Regions from separate parts of the Propionispora vibrioides genome, predicted to be linked through region 2. Evidence: riboswitches for the same ligand, from Rfam matches in the RefSeq annotation. Region 2 holds a riboswitch; each other region holds the start of a gene.

Region 1 (6,672 bases), on a different contig from region 2:
CGTCCACGATACTGAGCCGCTACGCTACCATGTCACGCAGGTCCTCTTCTCAAAAGGCTGCAACCCAACACAAACAATTAACTCCGCTACTGCTCCTTGGAGAACTGGCGGCCATATTTGATAACCTCCGCATCATCAATCATAACCATTCCTTCTTCCAACGCATCATCCAAAAAGGGCAGCAGCTTGGCAATATACTCCTCACTGTCGATAATCTCAATCAAAACAGGCAAATCACTGGATAAATCCAGGAGGGTAGCTGTATGAATCCGGCTATTCGCCCCATAGCCCATCACTCCCCGCAATACGGTTGCTCCCGCCATGTCCAGCTCTTTTGCCTTTTCCACAAGCGAATTATACAAATTCCGCCGTTTCCGGTGATCATCCTCACCAATATAAACTCGCAAGCGCTTAGCCTTACTTGCAATTTTAGGCACCAAGATTCCTCCTCCCAATTTGACCTCATATCCTACTCGCATTACAGTTTCGCCGGAAGCCCTACCATATAAGCCAGCGCAACAGCCGCACGGACAACCAAATGCAGCAGGGTAGCGCCGGCGGCCAGCACCACGGCCAGCCTCGCCCGGTCTTGCCAAATACCGGGCCGTTTCTTCCCGACCTTCTCCATCAGCCATAGCCCCAAAAATATTGATATGGCAAAGAAAATAAGATTAAACAGATATTCCAGCTCAAGCTGCAACATGCTACTTACTCCTCCAATCCACTCCACAGCCTCCGTCAGCCACCATAACAAAGTCTCGCCTAGCATCCATTTACTCCGAGACACGCGCTTAACTGCAGGGTGTTATCGCCGATTCCGGCAAGGGCAAAACCTCCATGCCGCCGCAAAGCTCATTCACTTGAACAAATCTTTGACAACGAGGCTCATAACTTCCACTACGCAATGACGGAAAAACTTTATCTCCTCTGCAATTGCCTCCTTCCCGGCCCAGGACCGGTAATAAGCTTACCGGCCCTGGCCATAGTAATAGTAAAGTAGGAGTTATCACCGCATTACTTTCACTGCGGGGTTATGGCGAACTCCATCGCCGTCCTCTGGCTGAGACTACGGGAACAAAAACAAATTGGCAGCTATTCCTGAGCGAACCGATTGGGCTACAAAGCTTGCCAGGCTCAAGCTACCTATTTCCTGGGCACTTTTCCTGCCTCCCTGGACAAGATTTATTGTCACTATCAAGCGCAAGGCAAAAAAATAGACTCCTACCACTTAAGTGGTAGGAGTCATTAGCGTCTGCAAAAAGGGTAAGGCGAACTCCATCGCCGCTGTTAATTGAATTATGGACCTATTATACCAGGCTGCCTGAACCATCGTCAATATAAACCTGCCGCAGGTATACGAAAGGTGACGGGTACGCAGTAACTATCCTCTTTAAATTTAGTTGACTTCAGCCTTCTTCATAATGCCTGCCGCTTTAACACGATCCGGGTTTCCCGGCATAAACGGCTGCAAAAGAAAGTTATAGATAGCTCCGGCCAGAATACCGCCAATCACGGGAGCAATCAACGGCACCCACCAATAACCCTGGATACCGGGAAACGCGTTTTGTCCCCAACCCATTAACCAGCAAAACAGTCTCGGTCCCAAATCACGGGCAGGATTAATGGCCCAGGCTTCTAACTGCCCGCCAAAACCACCGACTAATGCCACCAACAGGCCGACCATCAGGGGAGCCGTGTTGGCACCGGGACTGTTTGTATTCCATTTGTCCGAAATAGCAAGAATGCCAATTACCAGGGCTGCCGTTAATATAATTTGGTCAATAAACGCATGTCCTGTTGTAATTCCCGCATTGGGACTGGTAAAAAAGACACCTGCCGTAGTAAGTCCCTGCGCCGCATCACGGGTAGTATTGTGCACAATATTATACGCATCAATGACGGGAGAATACAACTGATAGGTAATTGCCGCACCGATAAACGCCCCAATCACCTGGGCAATAATAAAACCAAATACTTTTTTCCAGGGGAACCCGCCATATATGGCAAAGGCAATAGTCACCGCCGGATTTAAATGCGCGCCCGATATGGCTCCGACAAGATAAACGGCAAAGGTTACGGCTAATCCCCATAAGACACATATACCCCAATAGTCCCCACTAAACGATCCGTACAAAATCGCCATGGCAGCGACCCCGGTACCGCCCATGATCAAAAAAGCAGTCCCTATCACTTCAGCTAAATATTCTCCCCAAACAGAATCACGCATGCTGTCTCCTCCTTCTATTGATTAAAAATATGATTTCTTACTATCACCCACTAATCCATGTAAAACCAGCTAAAGCACCACCCCCTCAGTCTGTTGCCTCTTACGGTTCACGGTTCCCTTTCCCCAGATTATCACCCCCTTTCTATAAAGCACTGCCCTTCGCTCCGCCGCCATTCCCTTGCGACTTCACCGTCGCCGGCAATAAAAACAGACGGTACACGCTTTTTTTAAGACAAAAGATAGACCCCTACCGCATATGGTAGGAGTCATTATTCCTGATCGGATTTATGGCGAACTCCATCGCCTCTTCTTATATTTAAATGCTCTGGCTTGACCGCTGCAAGGCTCCCCTCTCCCTATACGGATTCTGTAACGTACAATAAATAGACGGTACACGCTTTTTAAGACAAAAAAACAGACTCCTACCGCATATGGTAGGAGTCATTATCCTCGGTTGGATTTATGGCGAACTCCATCGCCTTTTCCTATACCTATTATATATTCATTGTACAATAGTCAAACAATTCAGTCAATACTCTATTGAACCTGCTTTATTAAACCTGTAACCCGAATACGGGAGCACATCTTGCTAATATAACTCCTCCACTGCCATACGAACCGCCCAGTCACCGCTTTCCCATAGTTCGGCCAGGCGTAGCAGCACTTTTTCCCGTCCAGCGCCGGAGTCTCTCGCCAGACAGATGGAGCAGGCGGTCAAGGCAACCTGGATATCAGCATCCAGCACCAGTTCCCACACCGTTTGGGGTACTGCTTGGCGCGGGTATAGCTCATCAAACAGATTCAGCGCACTGCGCCGGAGCCGAAGGCTGGATTCGAGTTCCACGTCCGCCAAAGGCACTGTCCGAACGGCCAAAGACAGCAAACAGGAACAAGCGGCCGGCCCCAGCTTGCGAAAAGCCGTTTCCGCCGCCGACCGGCAAAAGTCCTCAGCCAGGGCGGCAGCCAAAACAGGCAGGGCGTCCATTCGGCGGTACTCACCCAAAGCAGCCACAATACCCGGCAGCAGCTTGCGTTTTGCCACCGCCAACAATAGCAAAAAGGTCGCATCGTCCGGCCAGCGAGTCAACGCACGGGCAACAAAACTCAACACGGCATCCTCACCGGCCTGTTCCACAGGATCAGCGAAACTTCGCGGAGCGGTTAAAAATTCAAGCAGTACTGCTTTGGCCCCCAGCTTGGCCAAAGCCTCTACAGCCTGACAGCGCGGTTGAAATAGGCCGCAGGGCTCACGGCTGAACAAAAATTCACGGAGCGGCCCCACAGCCGCTTGTCCACAGTCGATCAGCTCGGCTATCGCCTCATCCCCTTCGCGCAAGGCCCGCAATTTGCCAAGGGCAGCTTGGATACGTGGTCCGCTCATAGGATTCCGTCCTCCGGCCAGGGAATACACACATACCGTTCACCGACAAGATGGATGACAGCCTGCCGGTAAGCCTCCTCCTCATCACGGTTCTGCAGCTCCCGGCGGACCGCTTCATGTTTCAAGGCATAGCTGCGCATATCTTCCGCCGCCTCCTCAAACCGCTGCGCCCCATGGTCAATCAGAAACTGCTGATCATCTGCGTCAACAGCCGCCACCAGCAAACTAAGATGGCGAAGACAAACGCCCTGGGAACGTCGATACCAGCGCCGCCCGGCAGCTTCGCCAAGCCAGACGGCAAGCTGCCCGATATAGTCCGCCTCGGCTTGACGGAGCAGCCGGCAAACCCGGCAATTCCGGGAATCATGCACCAGTTGCCGCAGCTTCTCCTCCCTGGCCGGCCCGTCGCTGATCCGGTGCAAACGGCGGGCGGCCTCTTCAGCCAGCCGCGCATAACCGACAGAAGCGCCGTGGGCCGAAGCTAAGGCGAGCAGTTGCCAGGTATGGAGCGGGCAAAAGCCCAGTTCCGCGGCAAAACCGGCCTGGTCCTGTTCCTGCATGCTGATCTGGTACTGCCAGCGGCGGAAAAATTCCCGCCCATAGTTCTCCAAATGCCGGCATACCGGGCAGCCCTTGCTCCCCAACTCGGGCAAGTGCTTTGCCGGGGCAGTTGCCGGCACGGTGAAGGCAGCCGGATTTACTGCCTCGGCGGGTAACGGTATCCCTGGCAGAAAGTCGCCGTCTAACAACGCTGCCGGCTGATTTTCCTGCATCCGTTTAGCCAAAGCCGCCAGTTTTGCCTGTACAGCCATGATCAGGGGCACAGCAGAGCCATCGCGCCGAGTCGTACCGGCTGATTTTTCCCCGCCATTGCCACTGTCCTCCTGTCCGGTGGCTTCCTGGCAGAAATTCTGTTCCATCGCTGCGTCTCCTATTTGCAGCGCCTTATGCAGTACTGCAGCCAGAAAGGCCTGCGACTTTTCCTCCGCCAGAAAAGCAGCCAACGTTTCTTCCAGCGCTTTCATGCCGCTTTGTTCATAACCGGCCGGGTCACCGGCCAATCGGGCAGCAAGTCCCTGCCGGGCGGAAACGGGAAAGACCTTTATCGCAGCGCCTCCGGTTTGTTGGCGGATGGTATCGGTCACAAACGTTAGTACCGCCTCCTGTTCGGCAGGACTCACAAGATCCAGCTTATTCACAACAAAGAAAATCCGGTTCACATATTCCCGGATTTCCCGGAGAAAGGCCAGTTCCAGACTGGTCAGCGGCGTATCCACACTAATGACAAACAATACGGCGTCACATTCGGGTAAGAAGCCATAGGTGGTTGCCGTATTAGCCGTAACGACCGAGCCGACACCCGGTGTGTCGACGAATTCAACGCCGCGCCGCAAAAAGGGAACAGGCAATTCGACCGTGGCGGTCTTTACTTTTTTTTGATTGGACGGATTACCTTTTTCGGTAACATAGTCGGCCAGCGCCGCAACAGGCAGTTCATCGGGGAACAGCGAATTTTCCCGGCGAACCACCAATCGTTCCGTAGCGCCGTACTTAAGCACCGTAATCGCCGAGGTAAGGGGCAGCACGCCGGTAGGTAAGAGTTCGCGCCCAATAATTGCATTCATCAGCGAGCTCTTGCCCCGTTTGAACTGGCCGACTACGGCCAGTGTGAACCGGTCTTCCGCTAGCTTTACCAATAGCTCCCCGCACCGTCGCCCGCTTTCTTCCCGGCCCAGCGTTGTCAGAGCTTCGCGCTGCAGCCGTAGCTGCTCGGCCAGGAACAATTTCGCCTGCGTATAGCCCCGCAGCTTGGCCAAATCGGGATTAACCGGCGCGGTATCTTCCGTATCAGCCGACCGCGCTGCGGCAACATAGGCACCATCCTTTTCGTCCATATGCCCGTACCCCCTAACCGGTAGTTTCTAAAACATCAGCTGTTACACCAAATACTTCGGTATACAAGTCTTCCCCAAAACTGGTGGGCTGCGGTTCACCTTCCACTATTTTAAAGCTCCTCGTTCCGCTATTTTGCCGCTCGGCCTGCAGAAAAATCGCGTTATCCAGCTTTTTCTCATAAAAACCATGGGCCAACGCATATTGATGGGTAACAAAAAACACCTGAATGTGCTTTTCCAATAAGGCGGACACGATCTGCCTGGCAATTTCCGAGCCTTCGCGTTCGTTTGTCGCTGCAAAGGATTCATTGAACAGGATCATGGACTGGGGCGTGATATTGTCTACCATACCACTCATCCGGCTAAGCTCTTCATCCAGTTTGCCGCTGGTCATCGCCGTGTCTTCTTCCCGCTTATAGTGCGTGAACAGACCGCTGCACACGCGCGCGCAGAAAGCTTCTGCCGGTACAAACATCCCGCATTGCATAAGCAGTTGAGCCAGGCCGATACTGCGTAAAAAGGTCGACTTGCCCCCCTGATTGGCGCCGGTGATCATTACCAGGTCTTTCTGATCGGCCTGCGCGTCATTGCCTACCACCCGCTGCGCCAGGAGCAAGGTCAGGCAAATGTCATACAGCCCCTTAAAGGAAAGGCAACGCTCCTGGCTGGCTCCAGGAACGGGAAAAGTAACCGGCTCTTCCTTGGCGGCAAGTTTCTCCCGCAAATTCAAGCAACCGACATAAAAAGCCAGTTCCGTCCGCAGCATGGCAAAAAAACTGTTGATATGCTCCACAGACTGGGCCAGGGCATTGGCAACCAGGTTAATCCCCCGGTCCTTTAACTCTCCCAGCGCCCTGGCACCGGCTTCATCCCGCTCATGGATATGGATCGTATAGGCCGGCGGCTACTGAGCAAAGAGCCGCTCCAGCCAGCTTTGCTTTTTATCCTGTACCTTATGCAGGGTGTAGCCGGTCCCCTCGTTGCCCTTGCCCAAAGCAGCACTGACCAGAACGCCGCTACGGAACTGGAGGTGCCGCAAATGCTCCTGTACCAGGGCAAAATAGTCATCGGCAAGCTCTTGCCGAAGCATGGCAAAAAGCACCCGGAAGCCCTCCGATTCAAAGTTACCGGCATATTCATCAGCTAGCTGCTTAAGTTGTTTCAGCCGG
Region 2 (6,672 bases):
GTCGGTTGTTTTTTTTATTTTCCTTTTTAAGTGTCTAATTGAAAAGATGCTTGTCATGAGTTTCTGCAGCGTAGCGCTTTTTTCAATAAGCAGATGTGTTAGGGATAAAAAGGAGCTGAAAAATGGAGTGCTTTTCGGGATTTGAATTTGTCCCCCAGCATGGTGAGAATTGTTGTTCCCGACAGCTAAGCCGGCAAATCAGTGACAACAGAATGACGAGAGGAGTGGTGAATGTGTTCGAACAAGAGTTGGATAAATCCAAAGCGCTAAAGTTTGTTTTGCTGATGGGAATTGTTAGCTTGTTTGCCGACATGACTCACGAAGGTGCCCGCAGCATTACGGGGCCTTTCCTGAGCAGCCTGGGAGCCAGCGCAGCAAATGTTGGCATCATTGCCGGTTTAGGAGAATTTGTCGGGTATGGCGTTCGGCTTTTTTCTGGTAAATTGAGTGATAAGACAGGGCAATACTGGCTGATTACCATATGGGGCTATATCATCAATCTGGTGGCAGTACCACTGCTTGCTTTGGCTGATAACTGGATGGCTGCAGCCGTATTAATGGTTTTGGAACGGATGGGCCGGGCCATTCGCAATCCAGCGCGTGATGTCATGCTATCCAACGTAGCAAAGCATATTGGCCGTGGTTGGGCTTTTGGCATGCACGAAGCGCTGGATCAAGTTGGTGCGATGACCGGTCCGCTGCTCGTTGCAGGCATTATGTACTTACGGGGTGATTACCGGCTGAGCTTTGCCTGGCTGGCGTTTCCGATGCTACTTTGCTTGCTGACGTTGGCCTATGCCCGGCTTACCTATCCCAAGCCCTATGTAGTTTTCGAACAAAGGGATGAATCTTCGCAAAAGCTATCCGCTAAGTTTTGGCTCTATCTCGCCGCCACTTCGCTGGTTGCTGTTGGTTATACTGATTTTCCTTTGGTTGCATATCATTTCGGGGTGACCTCTTCTGTGCCGGCTGTGGGCATTCCTATTTTTTATTCGGTGTCAATGGGGGTAGCCGCTCTGTCGGCTCTGATTTTCGGACGCTATTTCGACCGGAATGGGTTGAGCGTTCTTGCTTTTGCAACAGTATTGTCGGCTTTCTTTGCTCCTTGCGTATTTGGTGTCAATATTTATTTGGCCTTTGCCGGCATGATTTTCTGGGGAATTGGTATGGGAGCCCATGAGTCCATCATGCGTGCCGCCATAGCGGAAATGGTACCGATGGATCACCGCGGCTTTGCTTACGGCCTTTTCAATAGCATTTATGGCTTTGCCTGGTTTTTAGGCAGTGCGGGCATGGGGTATTTGTACGACCTGTCGGTGGGGATGTTGATTGTTTTTTCTGTTGCCGTTCAGCTAGTGTCTGTACCCTTGTTTATTATCGTAGGGAAAATGCGCTAACCGTTATGGTTAAGTCCGGATAAAGTCTCCTATTTGAAAAAACGGCTTGAAGACGGTTTTATGAACCTGGAGTCGCGGCAACTAAAAGGATTTTTCTTGCAGCAAAAGACTGTGGCGCCATAGCGGTCGGAGGTGCCCTTCCAGGCTATAATGCCTTTTATTTCGGTTGAAGTCTATCTTTAGATAATCGCTTGTACAAAAATAACTTGTGCGAAAGAAAAGATTGGAATTGACGTTTCTGCTAGATTAACAGTATAATTTTTACGTAACTAATACATAGTTTGGCGATGGAGTTCGCCATGAACTGCGCAGTTTCGAGTGCGCCGATGACTCCTACCTCTACGGTAGGAGTCTATTTTTATGGCCGAGGCTTAGCATGAAAGGAGAAGAGAGATGAAGTATTCAACAGAAGTCGAAGAAATGACCTGTGTAGCCAAAGGCGTCAATCATGGGGCGGCGCCGATCCCGCAAGAGGGTAAATGGGTAAAGGCCCGGGAGGTCAAGGATATTTGCGGTCTGACTCATGGTGTAGGTTGGTGTGCGCCGCAGCAGGGTGCCTGTAAGCTGACGCTTAACGTGAAAGAAGGTGTCATTGAGGAAGCGCTGGTCGAAACGATTGGCTGTTCCGGCATGACTCATTCGGCAGCAATGGCTTCGGAAATCCTGCCAGGCAAAACCATCCTGGAGGCGCTTAATACCGACCTTGTTTGCGACGCAATCAATACTGCTATGCGTGAACTTTTCCTGCAAATTGTTTATGGCCGCAGTCAGACTGCATTTTCCGAAGGCGGTTTGCCGATTGGCGCCGGACTGGAGGACCTTGGTAAAGGGCTGCGCAGTCAGACGGGTACCATGTATGGCACGTTGGCCAAAGGCCCGCGTTATATGGAGTTGGCGGAGGGGTATGTTACTTCGCTGGCGCTGGATGCTGACAACGAAATTATTGGCTATCGTTTTGTCCATTTAGGAAAAATGATGGAAATGATCAAGAAAGGCACCGACGCAAACGAAGCGTTGAAAAAGGCAACCGGTCAATATGGACGCTACGACGAAGGGGTCAAACACATCGACCCCCGGCATGAATAAGCGAGGGGGTAGACAAGGATGGCAAAATTTGAAGGATATGAACGGCGAATCGCCAAAATAGAAGCTTTCTTACAAGAACAGGGAATTGAGTCGTTGGAAGCGGCGAAAGAAATGTGTGAGCAAAAAGGGATGGATGTGCCCGGTATGGTCAGGGGAATTCAGCCAATTTGCTTTGAAAATGCCTGTTGGGCCTATACCTTGGGGGCTGCGGTCGCGCTGAAACGGGGCTGTACCAAGGCTGCCGATGCGGCAGAGGCAATCGGTGAAGGGCTTCAGGCGTTTTGTATTCCCGGCTCGGTAGCCGACGGCCGCAAGGTTGGACTGGGGCATGGCAATCTGGCCGCTATGCTGCTGCGGGAAGAAACGAAATGCTTTGCCTTTCTGGCCGGTCATGAATCGTTTGCCGCTGCTGAAGGGGCGATCGGCATTGCTAAATCGGCCAATAAAGTACGTAAGGAGCCATTGCGGGTCATTTTAAATGGTCTGGGTAAAGATGCGGCACAGATCATTTCAAGGGTCAACGGTTTCACTTATGTGCAGACTGTTTTTGACTATTACAGCAGTAAGCTGTCGATTGTCAGGGAGAAGGCCTATTCCCAATCGGAACGGGCTAATGTGCGCTGCTACGGGGCTGACGATGTAATGGAAGGTGTGGCGATCATGACGCTGGAAGGGGTCGATATCTCGATTACCGGCAACTCCACCAATCCCACGCGGTTCCAGCACCCGGTAGCCGGCACGTATAAAAAAGAATGCACCGAAAAAGGACGGCGTTATTTTTCCGTTGCCTCCGGCGGCGGTACGGGACGTACGCTGCACCCGGACAACATGGCGGCCGGTCCGGCTTCTTACGGTATGACCGATACCATGGGACGGATGCATTCCGATGCCCAGTTCGCCGGTTCGTCGTCAGTGCCGGCTCATGTGGAAATGATGGGCCTCATAGGCATGGGCAACAATCCAATGGTTGGTGCTACCGTCGCCGTTGCCGTTGCGATTGAGGAAGCGAGTAAATAAATCGGCTGACTCTTCTTTTGAATGCCCTGGCAGATATAAACAAGTGTACTATCGGCAGGTAAAATAAGAACCCTGTCTAGTACGTGATGGGCAGAGAATAAGTATATGGTTCAATAACAAAAGTACCCGGTCCTTACAGTAATAAGCTGCAGGGGCTGGGTACTTTCTATTTAGGCTCGATGCAGGCGATAGAGAAAAAGTAACCTGACACCGTACGAAAAGCGATCGGGCACAGCCGGTAACTAAAAGAATGTAAATCTTTTTCCAAATTGCTTTTGAAGGATTAATTTGTTAGGTAGAGAATTAGAAAAATAAACTTAGTATGTAGTTGCTCAAAGGGTACAAATTGGGCGGGAATTTCTGTTTGCCTGGGAACTGAGATAATAACATTAAGAAAAAGAAAGAAGGAATACTGTGAAAAAGTTACACTTATTATCTTTTTATCTGGTCATAGGGTTAATTTTTAGTATGACAAGTATAGCTTTTGCCAATAGTCCGGATGTTTTGGCTAATGGCGAGGACAGTCACGTAATTCCTTATCCTTCCAGCTATATTACCTCTTCGGAAGGTGCCTCTTCCTATCATGGTATAGGCAATGTTAAACAATCGCCTTATTTTGCCGCTCCGGATTTTTATAATCTACAATCAACAAATACCTTAACGATTCTGCCTCATTATAAGACCTATCAGCAAACCACCGAAATCACCTGTGGTCCTGCGGCTGCGTTAACCGTTCTTGTGCACTTTGGCAATACAAAATGGACGGAAAAGGCAATTGCTAATATTATGAATACCAAACCGATTGTAGGAACGGATACAAAAGGGATGGTGAACTTTTTTAAAGGCATTGGCTGGGATGTTACGTCCAGCTTAGACAAGGCTGATAAAAATGGCTCTACCTTTGCAAACGTAAATGATTTTAAAAATTTTGTCATAGCCAATTTAAAAGATAATACTCCTGTACTGGTAGAGAATATTGACTGGGGCGGACATTGGCGGGCTATTATCGGGTATGATACCATGGGAACAGATACGACGGCTGATGATGTTTTGATTTTAGCAGATTCTTACGATACGTCGGATCATTTACAGGATGGTTACAATGTGAATTCGGTCGAAAGGTTTTATTACATGTGGTTTGATGCTCATATGCTCCCCAAAGGGCAGCAAAATCAACAATGGCTGGTAGCAAAACCACCTTCAATTTAAAAAAATATGTTTTAAAGGGTAAATAGGAGCGGTATTCTATTTACCCTTTAAATATTTTAGGACGATGAAAGTCCTTTACAGCGTACATCGTATAAAAGGGCTGGTGGCTTTCTCCAGCGAAATCATTCTTTCTTTTTCCAGGCAGGGATAACGGAGATATATGGAGAAATGCTTATCCAGTAAGGAATGACGGGGATTTTCTCGATTATAGTAACAGGATGAATTTCCAGGTTCTGCCTGATATACGGGAGGCTGGGCTTAGTGCACCGTCCTCTTGTCCGGAAGAGAGTGAGTATAGTGGACGATAAGCTTTATCAATTTGTTTGTATAAAATGCAAGCGGGAACTGGCCTGGGTGCTCAGCGCCAGCAGCGTATACTGCCCTGACTGCCGGAGATGGACAGGCTTTCAGGATATAAAGAACCCGAAGTTTGAGGAGATAGCCAAGCCCGAGCTGCGGGATGATGAAATCCATGAGCAAATGGCCATGTTTTGAGCAAGCCGGGGTGAAGGAAGCCTGGCTTGTCATGGCATAGAGTTTGCCGGCATAAATTTTTATAGCAAAGCAGACCGGAGAAAGGGCAATGTTTTTATAAAAAATACCGGCGGTAGGTATTTTTATTCCGGTAGGCAAGAAGGGAAGCGATCATAGTGACTAAAAAAGCTCCGAAGGAACAACGCAGGGAAGATATTTTGGAAGCGGCAGTCACGGAGTTTCTGGCAAAAGGATACGAAGGGGCTTCCATGGAGGTGATTGCCGCCCGGGCGGGTCTGACCAAGGGCGGCTTATATTACCATTACAAAAGCAAAGACGAGATTTTACTGGCGGCTAACGGGAAGTATTTTGAGCCGGTCCGGGAACTGATCTATCAAGCGGAGAACCTTTCCTGTCCGGTGGAAGGATTACGCTTTTTCATAGTGGTCTATTTGCAATATTGGGCGCAGCATCCCCGGGAAATGACGTTTATTTTATTGTCCTTGTCCAAGATTTTGGCCTGCTCCGCTATGTGGTCGCTTATTAATGCTTATAGCGGCGATATGATTGCTTTTTATGAGCGGCTGTTTACCAAAGGTCTGGAGCAGGGAAAGTTTCGCGACCATTCGCCGCGTAGTCAGGCTACTGCCCTGTTTGCCGCTTTGGACGGAGCCACACCTTACCTGCTGATCAGCCGGCAACTGACGGCTGAACGGGTGGCTGAGAATCTGGAGGCGGCCTTGGTCACGCCATTGCTAGTGCTTCACCAGCTTTAAAAGTGTAAATTGAATTTGCGGGAATTTTTTCGCAAGGCAAGGTGGCGGCGCGCCTGAGAATTTACGAGCCTAGGAAAAGACGGAGGAAGTTATGATTGCAAAATGGCTGTCAGGATTAATGGAAGCTAAATTGCCGCAACCCCGGGCCGGGATGGCGGCAGTGGAAATGACAAAAGTGAGCAAGACGTATTTTACCGGAGCCGGTGAGTTTGAAGCGCTAAAAGGCATCCAATTGTCGGTAAAGGCGGGGGAGTTTGTCGCCGTGGTGGGAAAATCGGGCAGCGGCAAATCGACCTTAATTAATATGATTACCGGTATTGACCGGCCCACCGGCGGTGAAGTCTGGATTAGCGGCATGCCTGTGCATACACTGAATGAAAATCAGATTGCTGTTTGGCGGGGGCGGACGGTAGGTGTGGTCTTTCAATTTTTTCAGCTTCTACCCACCCTGACGGTAATGGAAAACGTTATGCTGCCCATGGATTTTTGCGGCATGTACAGCCGGACGGAAAGACCGGCAAGGGCTTTAGCATTGCTGGAACTGGTAGGTGTGCGGGAACAGGCTCATAAACTGCCGGCCAACTTGTCCGGCGGTCAGCAGCAGAGGGTGGCTATTGCCCGGTCTTTGGCCAATGATCCGCCGCTGTTGGTGGCCGATGAACCGACAGGCAATCTGGACAGCCGCACGGCTACCAGTGTGATTGACTTTTTCC
Region 3 (6,672 bases), on a different contig from region 2:
CACCGCCGCCATGAGTAATGCTGTCGCCGTAAGTGGCCACCTCAAAAGCGGCGCCGGGGACAACGCCAAATTTGCCGACATCCGAATAGACTCCCACCGGATTCCCCTCCTGATCCATCGCCCGCACTCGCCAATAAAAAGGCTTCCTGCCAACCCGGGGCGTGGAATCATAATAGTCAAAGCCCACGGCAATAGCCGAATCGATGCGATGCACGGAAGGTTCTATTCCGTTAGGGTTTTCCGGCAAATCATCAAGAATTTCCACTTCATACTTGTCCCCACCGGCCACAGGAATCCAGGCATATACCGGATAAAGCAAAACACTGCCCGCCGTTTGGTTAAAAACAGAGGTGGGAATAGGCTTTAGCTGAATGTCCTTGTCCTGATCCACATATACCTTTTGCACGTCCGAGTCATCGCCGATGCGTTGTCCGTCCAGATTAAGGCCATGAACCCGCCAGTAAAAATAATCTTGCTGTAATCGATCAGTTAGATCAGCATTATAGCCATTGACATAAATATAAGAAGTTGAAAAAAACGGCGTCGGCTGGAAGCGTGGTTCATCATACACGCCCGGATTTTCCTGAAACAATTCAATTTCATAAGCCACGGCCGACTCCACCTTGGTCCAGCGCAGCACTGGCTTTAAGGATGCCGGATTCTGTTGCGAAAACTCCACGGTTGCCTCCGGCTTATCCGGCCGGGGCATTTTTTTCACAACCGTTTGTCCAGCCGTTGCTACCGTCTGCGTATCTACCGGATCTTCCGCCGCCGTCGTGCGAAACAGGAAAAAACCTACTATAAAAAGAGCGATACCACTTAGCAAAAAAAACTTTTTCACGGCTGCCTCCTTCTGGGCAACGTACTTTTCGCTCCCCTTTACATATATTTTTCCGGAAGCCTTCGCGCTTTATGCTCCGGCAACCCTTGTCTATTTACTGATAATTATAAATGTCTTTGAATAAAAAGGCTAGTACCAATGCATTGTCCTGTCAGGATAGGAAAATATATCCACCCAGAGCGCCTTGACAGCCGCTTGTAGCTGCTCCTATAATTTGAGTAGTACAACTGACTGTTCAGTCCAGATTCTACGGAAGGAGGTGCGGCTGTGAAGCCATTTTTGCACCTGCTGCTTGTTCTTTGCTTTCTGATCTATCCTTCGGCTGCCGCCTGGGCCGGTCCCCAGGAAGATTATGAAGAAGCTTATAAAATTTATCTGGCTGCCGCCACCAGCGCCGCAGCCTATAGCGACCGTCTTGGTGAGTTAAGCACCCGCTACCTGGAGCAGGACGGCTGGCAAATTGATCATTACGTTCAGCCCCAGGGCCGCTCCGGCGTCCGCTACTTGATTGCCCAGAAAAATAATACGCCCTTCTATTTTATCGCCATTGTCGGTACGGAAAATGAAAAGGATGTTAAACTTGACCTTAAAGTGGATAAAGTACCCTTCGCCGGCGCTACCGATGAAGAAATCTCCGCTGCTGCGGCTCAAAAGAATGTGCCTGATACCGAACCTAAAGTCCATAAGGGCTTTAACCAATTCCTACAGGCCGGACCGGCGGCCACGCTGCGCAGCCCCCGCCGGGGCAGCCTGGCGCTGCCCGATCTGCTGACGGCGAACAAAGACCGCAAGCTTTACCTGACCGGTCACAGCCTCGGCGGCGCAGCCGCTACCCTAGGCGGCGCAAGATTAATCAGCACCGGTATGACTTCCGGCCAACTGGAGGTTATCACTTTCGGCGCCCCGGCTGTGGGCAATGCCGCTTTCGCCGCCAAGTTCGCCCCGATCCTGCCAGTGACCCGCATCGTCCAGTCCAGCGATCCGGTCACCGGCGTGCTGCAGACCCTATTCGGCGGTTATCAGCAGTTTGGCCGGGAAATAAAATGGCCGGCCCCAGCCTTCGTAAGCGATTCCCATCAGTTAACCGGTTATATCGATTCGGCCATCAAAAATTATTACGACAAACGCCGCCTGGCCATGGATGCCGGCATGCCGCTTCCCGCTTTTCCGGCGTTTGCCGGGGCCAGCCAGGACAGTGCCTATATCCTGCCGCTGAAAAACAGCTTGCCCGAGAACTTAACCACCGAATTCTGGTATATGAATGAGGCCTTGCAGGATGAATACCGCCGCACCTTTTCCCGCCAGGTAACTCCTGCCGACATGCCGGATTCCTGGCAACAGGCAGCAGCGGCCTCCGGCTGCCGCTGGGTCATTGCCTCTGAAGTCAGTGCCAGCCGCGTTAAGCAAGAAAAGAATGCCTATTATATCACCCTGACTCAGACAATCTATGACGCAACGACTGGCGCCGTCGCCGACACAGCCATTTACTCGACAGGCACCTATACCCTGACGCCGCTGGAAGCCTTTATCCACGCCTTTAAAGAAATGAATATCCATCTGAACTCCCGGCTAACTAAAACCGCCATATAGCGGCAGCTCCTATCAGATGCTTCATCAATTTGCCGCCGCTTTTACCCTGCATAAATCGAGGCCTGTTCCGTAAAAGGAACAGGCCTCGATTTATATCTCCCGTAAAGTCATCAGTATAAGTAATGGCCTTATGACCAAATAAAAAGACATCTGTTTGTCACACTTCCATCAGGCTCAGGATAATCCTGTTTCTTACTCTGGATACAAACCACCCTGGTTTTCGAGAAGCCTGTCTCCGGCGAAGGGTCCCTGATTGGCCCGAAAAAGAATAAACCTGGGTTAGACGGTTCACATTCCCCATCTTTTCCCAGGAAATAATTCCTCTCTAAAACAGTCTGGCAATACCAATCCCCAGCCAGGTGGCAAAAAAACCGACTCCCAAATTGAGTCCTACATTATAAAAAGCCCGCAAGGCATCGGCAGTTTGCAGTAAGCGCAAAGTCTCATAACTAAAGGATGAAAACGTAGTCAAACCGCCTATTAAGCCAATGGCGACAAGCAATCGCCAGTAGGGGCTGATGCTTAACCGCTCGGTGGTCATTGTCAAAAATAAGCCGATAATGAAGCACCCTACCACATTAACAAGCAACGTCCCAAAGGGAAACTCCGGACCAAACCGCTCCGCCATCCAATTGGACACTAAATACCGAATGACTGAACCAATCCCACCGCCGACCGCTACTAAAACAATTCCCAGCATATACTTTCACCTCTCTTGCCTCGTCTGTTCTTCTGTTATCGCTTCGGTGGTTTATGACCGTATTTGATAACTTCTATATCGTCAATCGTAACCATTCCCTCCTCCAGCATATCATCCAGGAAGGGCAATAGCTTGGCAACATACTCCTCACTGTCGATAATTTCCACTAAAATGGGTAAATCACTGGATAAATCCACAATACTGGCCGTATGAATCCGGCTGTTGGCCCCATAACCCACGATGCCGCGAAACACCGTCGCCCCCGCCATATCCAGTTCCTTGGCCTTTTCCACGATAGCTTGATACAAAGAACGCCGTTTCCAGTGATCGCTTTCCCCGATATAAATCCGTAATCGTTTGGCCTGACTCGCAATTTTGGGCACAAAGACTCCTCCTTCAACTTGATACCAATCAACTTTTTATAGCCCGGCTGCCTGCAACGGCCTAAACCGGCACAGCAGCGTGTATGATCTTTTGCAGCCTGGTCGCCGGCTGCCACCACGACAGCCAATACGGCTCGGGCCAGCCAGCTACCGGGCCGTATTTTTGTAATTTTCTCCGTTAACCCTTAGGGGGGTGCTTAACTATCCGCAACAACCCTAACGGCACTTTTTGTACCATACTTCGTTAACATTTTTGATATGCTATCTTTATTTTACCACAACAACCGGCACTTTAGCATAGGTAACCACCTTTTGCACTACACTGCCAATAATCAGACTTTTAAATCCACCCATGCCCCGTGTACCCATGACAATCAAATCGGCCCTGCGATCAACAGCGTAGCGCATCAGGCTCTCCGCCGGATGGCCCTTTAAGATTTCCGTCTGTAGAAAAATCCCCTGTTCCTCACCATAAACCACAGCCTGCTCCAGCAGCGGCCGGTACTGTTTCTCTCCATCGGCGTACCATTCATCCACTTCATCAATGCTGGAGCTAAATTCAGGGGGCTTAACCACACTGGCCACTACCACCGTCGCCCCCTCAAACCTGGCAGCCAGGCCTACCGCCCAGACTAACGCCTTGTGGCTGCCGGCTGAGCCGTCATAAGCCACAACTATTTTTTTCAAATCCATATCAATCGGCCTCCCTCTCCCTGATAACCATGTTTTTTATCACTGCCGGCGATTCGTCGGTCTCATCTGTCGGGAAAAACCATTTTTGGGCGATCATCGTCGGCACCACGGCGCTCAAAATGACGGTTGCCACCAGTACACTGTACTGTCCCTCATCGATATAGTGATTAGTTAGCCCGTACAAGGCCGAAATAGTGCCAAAGGTCAGACCGGTGCTCATTAGCAAGGTAGTGTAAATACCGGTACGCGGTGTATAGTGAAACCAGTTGGTCGCCGGCAATACGCCGATAAACTTGGCAGCCATTTTGATCAGCAGGAAAACCAGGATAGTCCCGGACATCGTATACAAAGCTCCCACCGATACCAGTACCCCCGCTTTAATGAAATAGAACGGCGTAAAAACGGCAAATACAATGGCTCGCATTTTCACCAGCGTTGGTTTGTAGTGCTTGAAAAAGCGGGCCATGGCCATACCGATAATATAGGCCGGAAGTACCGCCTCGCTGCCGCTGATTACCGCCAGATAGGCCAGGGCTAAGAGTACCAGAAAAATGAACTTGATTTCCGGCTCACTGACCCGCCCGCCATACCATTTGAATATCCTGGCAGCCAGCGGAGTAATAACCAGCACAGCCACGATCATAACTGCTGTAAACCAGACGACCTTTAGCGAAAATCCGGTAAAGAGCAACCCCAGGGCCAGCACCGTCCCCAAATCAGTGACAAAGCAGGCCGCCAGAATGCCTTGACCTAAACGGCTGGCCGACAGCCCGCTTTCTACCATGACGGCATACACGACGGCCACTGAGGTGGTTGACAGTGCAATACCGGCAATTTTAGCGGCATTGCCGTCCCAGCCGAACATATACTCGGCAAGCCACATGCCGCCCAGAAAGGGCAGCAGAAACGATAAAAAGCCAATCACCAGACTTTCTTTCAGGTTGCCTTTAAGACTATCGGGATCAATCTCAGCCCCGGCAAGAAAGGTCAACACCACAGCACCAAATCCGGCTAAAAAAGTAACCCAGGATGTAATCTCCAAATGCATGGCGTTGCCGCCAATCACACCCACGGCAATCTCCATAAGCGCCACCGAAATGCCCAGCCGGATAGACAGGACGGTGGCAATAAGGGCCAGCAGCACCCACTGCGCGGCAATAGCAAAGTTCTGTTCCATTGACAGCTACCTCCTTGTTAGTCCTTGACTAATACTCCCAGGGTGTGCTTCAAATTAACGAAATGTTCTATGGCGAGTGACTTTTGCGAAAAGACAAAATTCACGAAAATGGCCCTTACTTCCAAAAATTTCAACGAAGTGTGTCAAAAAAGCACCCTTCAAAGACACTCCGAACCATTTGCCAACACACCCTAGGGAAGGTAGGAGTTATTACCGCGTTCACTGCGGGGTTATGGCGAACTCCATCGCCGGTTTTTACGCCGTTCTGCCTGAAAAATCAACCGGACAGCCTGTCATTTGGCGGCAAAAGGATTGCCGAAGACAGCTTTTCCGCCCAACTCGGCCTCAATCTCCAACAGGCGGTTATATTTGGCAATGCGTTCACTGCGGCAAGCCGAACCGGTCTTAATCTGACCGCCGCCCATGGCCACGGCAAAATCGGCCAGGAACGCATCTTCGGTCTCGCCGGAACGGTGGGAAACAACATAATTCCAGCCGGCCTAACGGCACATTTTAATGGCCTCCACCGTCTCGGTCACCGTACCGATCTGATTTAGCTTAATAAGCACCGCATTGGTGGTCTTCTCCTTAATGCCGCGGGCAATAAATTTGGTATTGGTGACAAAAATATCGTCGCCCACAATCTGCAATGCCTGACCGAGGGCTGCCGTATGCTCCCGGAAGCCGTCCCAGTCATTTTCCGCTAATCCGTCTTCCAGGGAAACCAGGTAATATTTCTTGGCCCATTCCTTGTACAGCGCCGTCATTTCACTGCTGCTCTTTACTCCCTGCCCTGATTTTGTTAAATGATACTGACCATTTTCATAAAACGAACTGGCTGCCGGGTCAAGCGCCAGGGCAATATCCACACCCGGCACATAGCCGGCTGACCGGATGGCCTCGATAATCAGCTCGCAGGCCTCCTCATTGCTCTTCAGGTTAGGTGCAAAGCCGCCCTCATCACCCACACTGGTGGCATAACCCTGTTGCCCCAAAAGCTTTTTGAGCGCGTGAAAGGTTTCCACACCATATTGCAGGGCTTTGGCAAAGGTAGGCGCGCCGACAGGCATAACCATAAACTCCTGAAAGTCCACACTGTTGTCGGCATGCTTGCCGCCGTTTAAAATATTCATCATCGGCACCGGCAGCCGCACCGCCTCGCTGCCGCCCAGATAGGCATAGAGCGGCAAGCCCTGTTCTATCGCTGCGGCCCGGGCAGCCGCCATGGAAACGCCCAAAATGGCGTTGGCGCCTAAATTGGCCTTAGTCGGTGTACCATCCAGCTCCA

What was found. A riboswitch is a leader RNA that binds a small molecule or an ion and turns the genes downstream of it on or off. The one in region 2 is predicted to bind fluoride.
Region 1: it holds a riboswitch for fluoride, as region 2 does, so the genes downstream of both, BMW43_RS08845 (MIP/aquaporin family protein) here and BMW43_RS12555 (iron-sulfur cluster assembly scaffold protein) in region 2, are expected to answer to the same signal.
Region 3: it holds a riboswitch for fluoride, as region 2 does, so the genes downstream of both, BMW43_RS08805 (cation:proton antiporter) here and BMW43_RS12555 (iron-sulfur cluster assembly scaffold protein) in region 2, are expected to answer to the same signal.

What each region holds. Positions count from the first base shown of each region.
Region 1 covers NZ_FODY01000008.1:127,738-134,409, forward strand. The annotation lists gene BMW43_RS08835 (DUF190 domain-containing protein) at 87-437, opposite strand; gene BMW43_RS08840 (hypothetical protein) at 479-703, opposite strand; fluoride riboswitch at 991-1,060, opposite strand; fluoride riboswitch at 1,230-1,292, opposite strand; gene BMW43_RS08845 (MIP/aquaporin family protein) at 1,397-2,227, opposite strand; fluoride riboswitch at 2,481-2,541, opposite strand; fluoride riboswitch at 2,656-2,716, opposite strand; gene BMW43_RS08850 (hypothetical protein) at 2,817-3,608, opposite strand; gene BMW43_RS08855 (dynamin family protein) at 3,605-5,503, opposite strand; gene BMW43_RS21340 (MutS-related protein) at 5,517-6,059, opposite strand; partial or broken gene BMW43_RS21345 (hypothetical protein) at 6,219-6,672, opposite strand, start outside.
Region 2 covers NZ_FODY01000015.1:40,050-46,721, reverse strand. The annotation lists gene BMW43_RS12560 (MFS transporter) at 234-1,397, shown strand; fluoride riboswitch at 1,672-1,740, shown strand; gene BMW43_RS12555 (iron-sulfur cluster assembly scaffold protein) at 1,791-2,483, shown strand; gene BMW43_RS12550 (GGGtGRT protein) at 2,502-3,500, shown strand; gene BMW43_RS12545 (C39 family peptidase) at 3,915-4,709, shown strand; gene BMW43_RS12540 (hypothetical protein) at 5,007-5,204, shown strand; gene BMW43_RS12535 (TetR/AcrR family transcriptional regulator) at 5,360-5,959, shown strand; gene BMW43_RS12530 (ABC transporter ATP-binding protein) at 6,051-6,672, shown strand, end outside.
Region 3 covers NZ_FODY01000008.1:116,330-123,001, forward strand. The annotation lists gene BMW43_RS08780 (SGNH/GDSL hydrolase family protein) at 1-841, opposite strand, end outside; gene BMW43_RS08785 (lipase family protein) at 1,109-2,431, shown strand; gene crcB (fluoride efflux transporter CrcB) at 2,757-3,131, opposite strand; gene BMW43_RS08795 (DUF190 domain-containing protein) at 3,167-3,514, opposite strand; gene BMW43_RS08800 (universal stress protein) at 3,782-4,207, opposite strand; gene BMW43_RS08805 (cation:proton antiporter) at 4,209-5,384, opposite strand; fluoride riboswitch at 5,579-5,643, opposite strand; partial or broken gene eno (phosphopyruvate hydratase) at 5,678-6,672, opposite strand, start outside.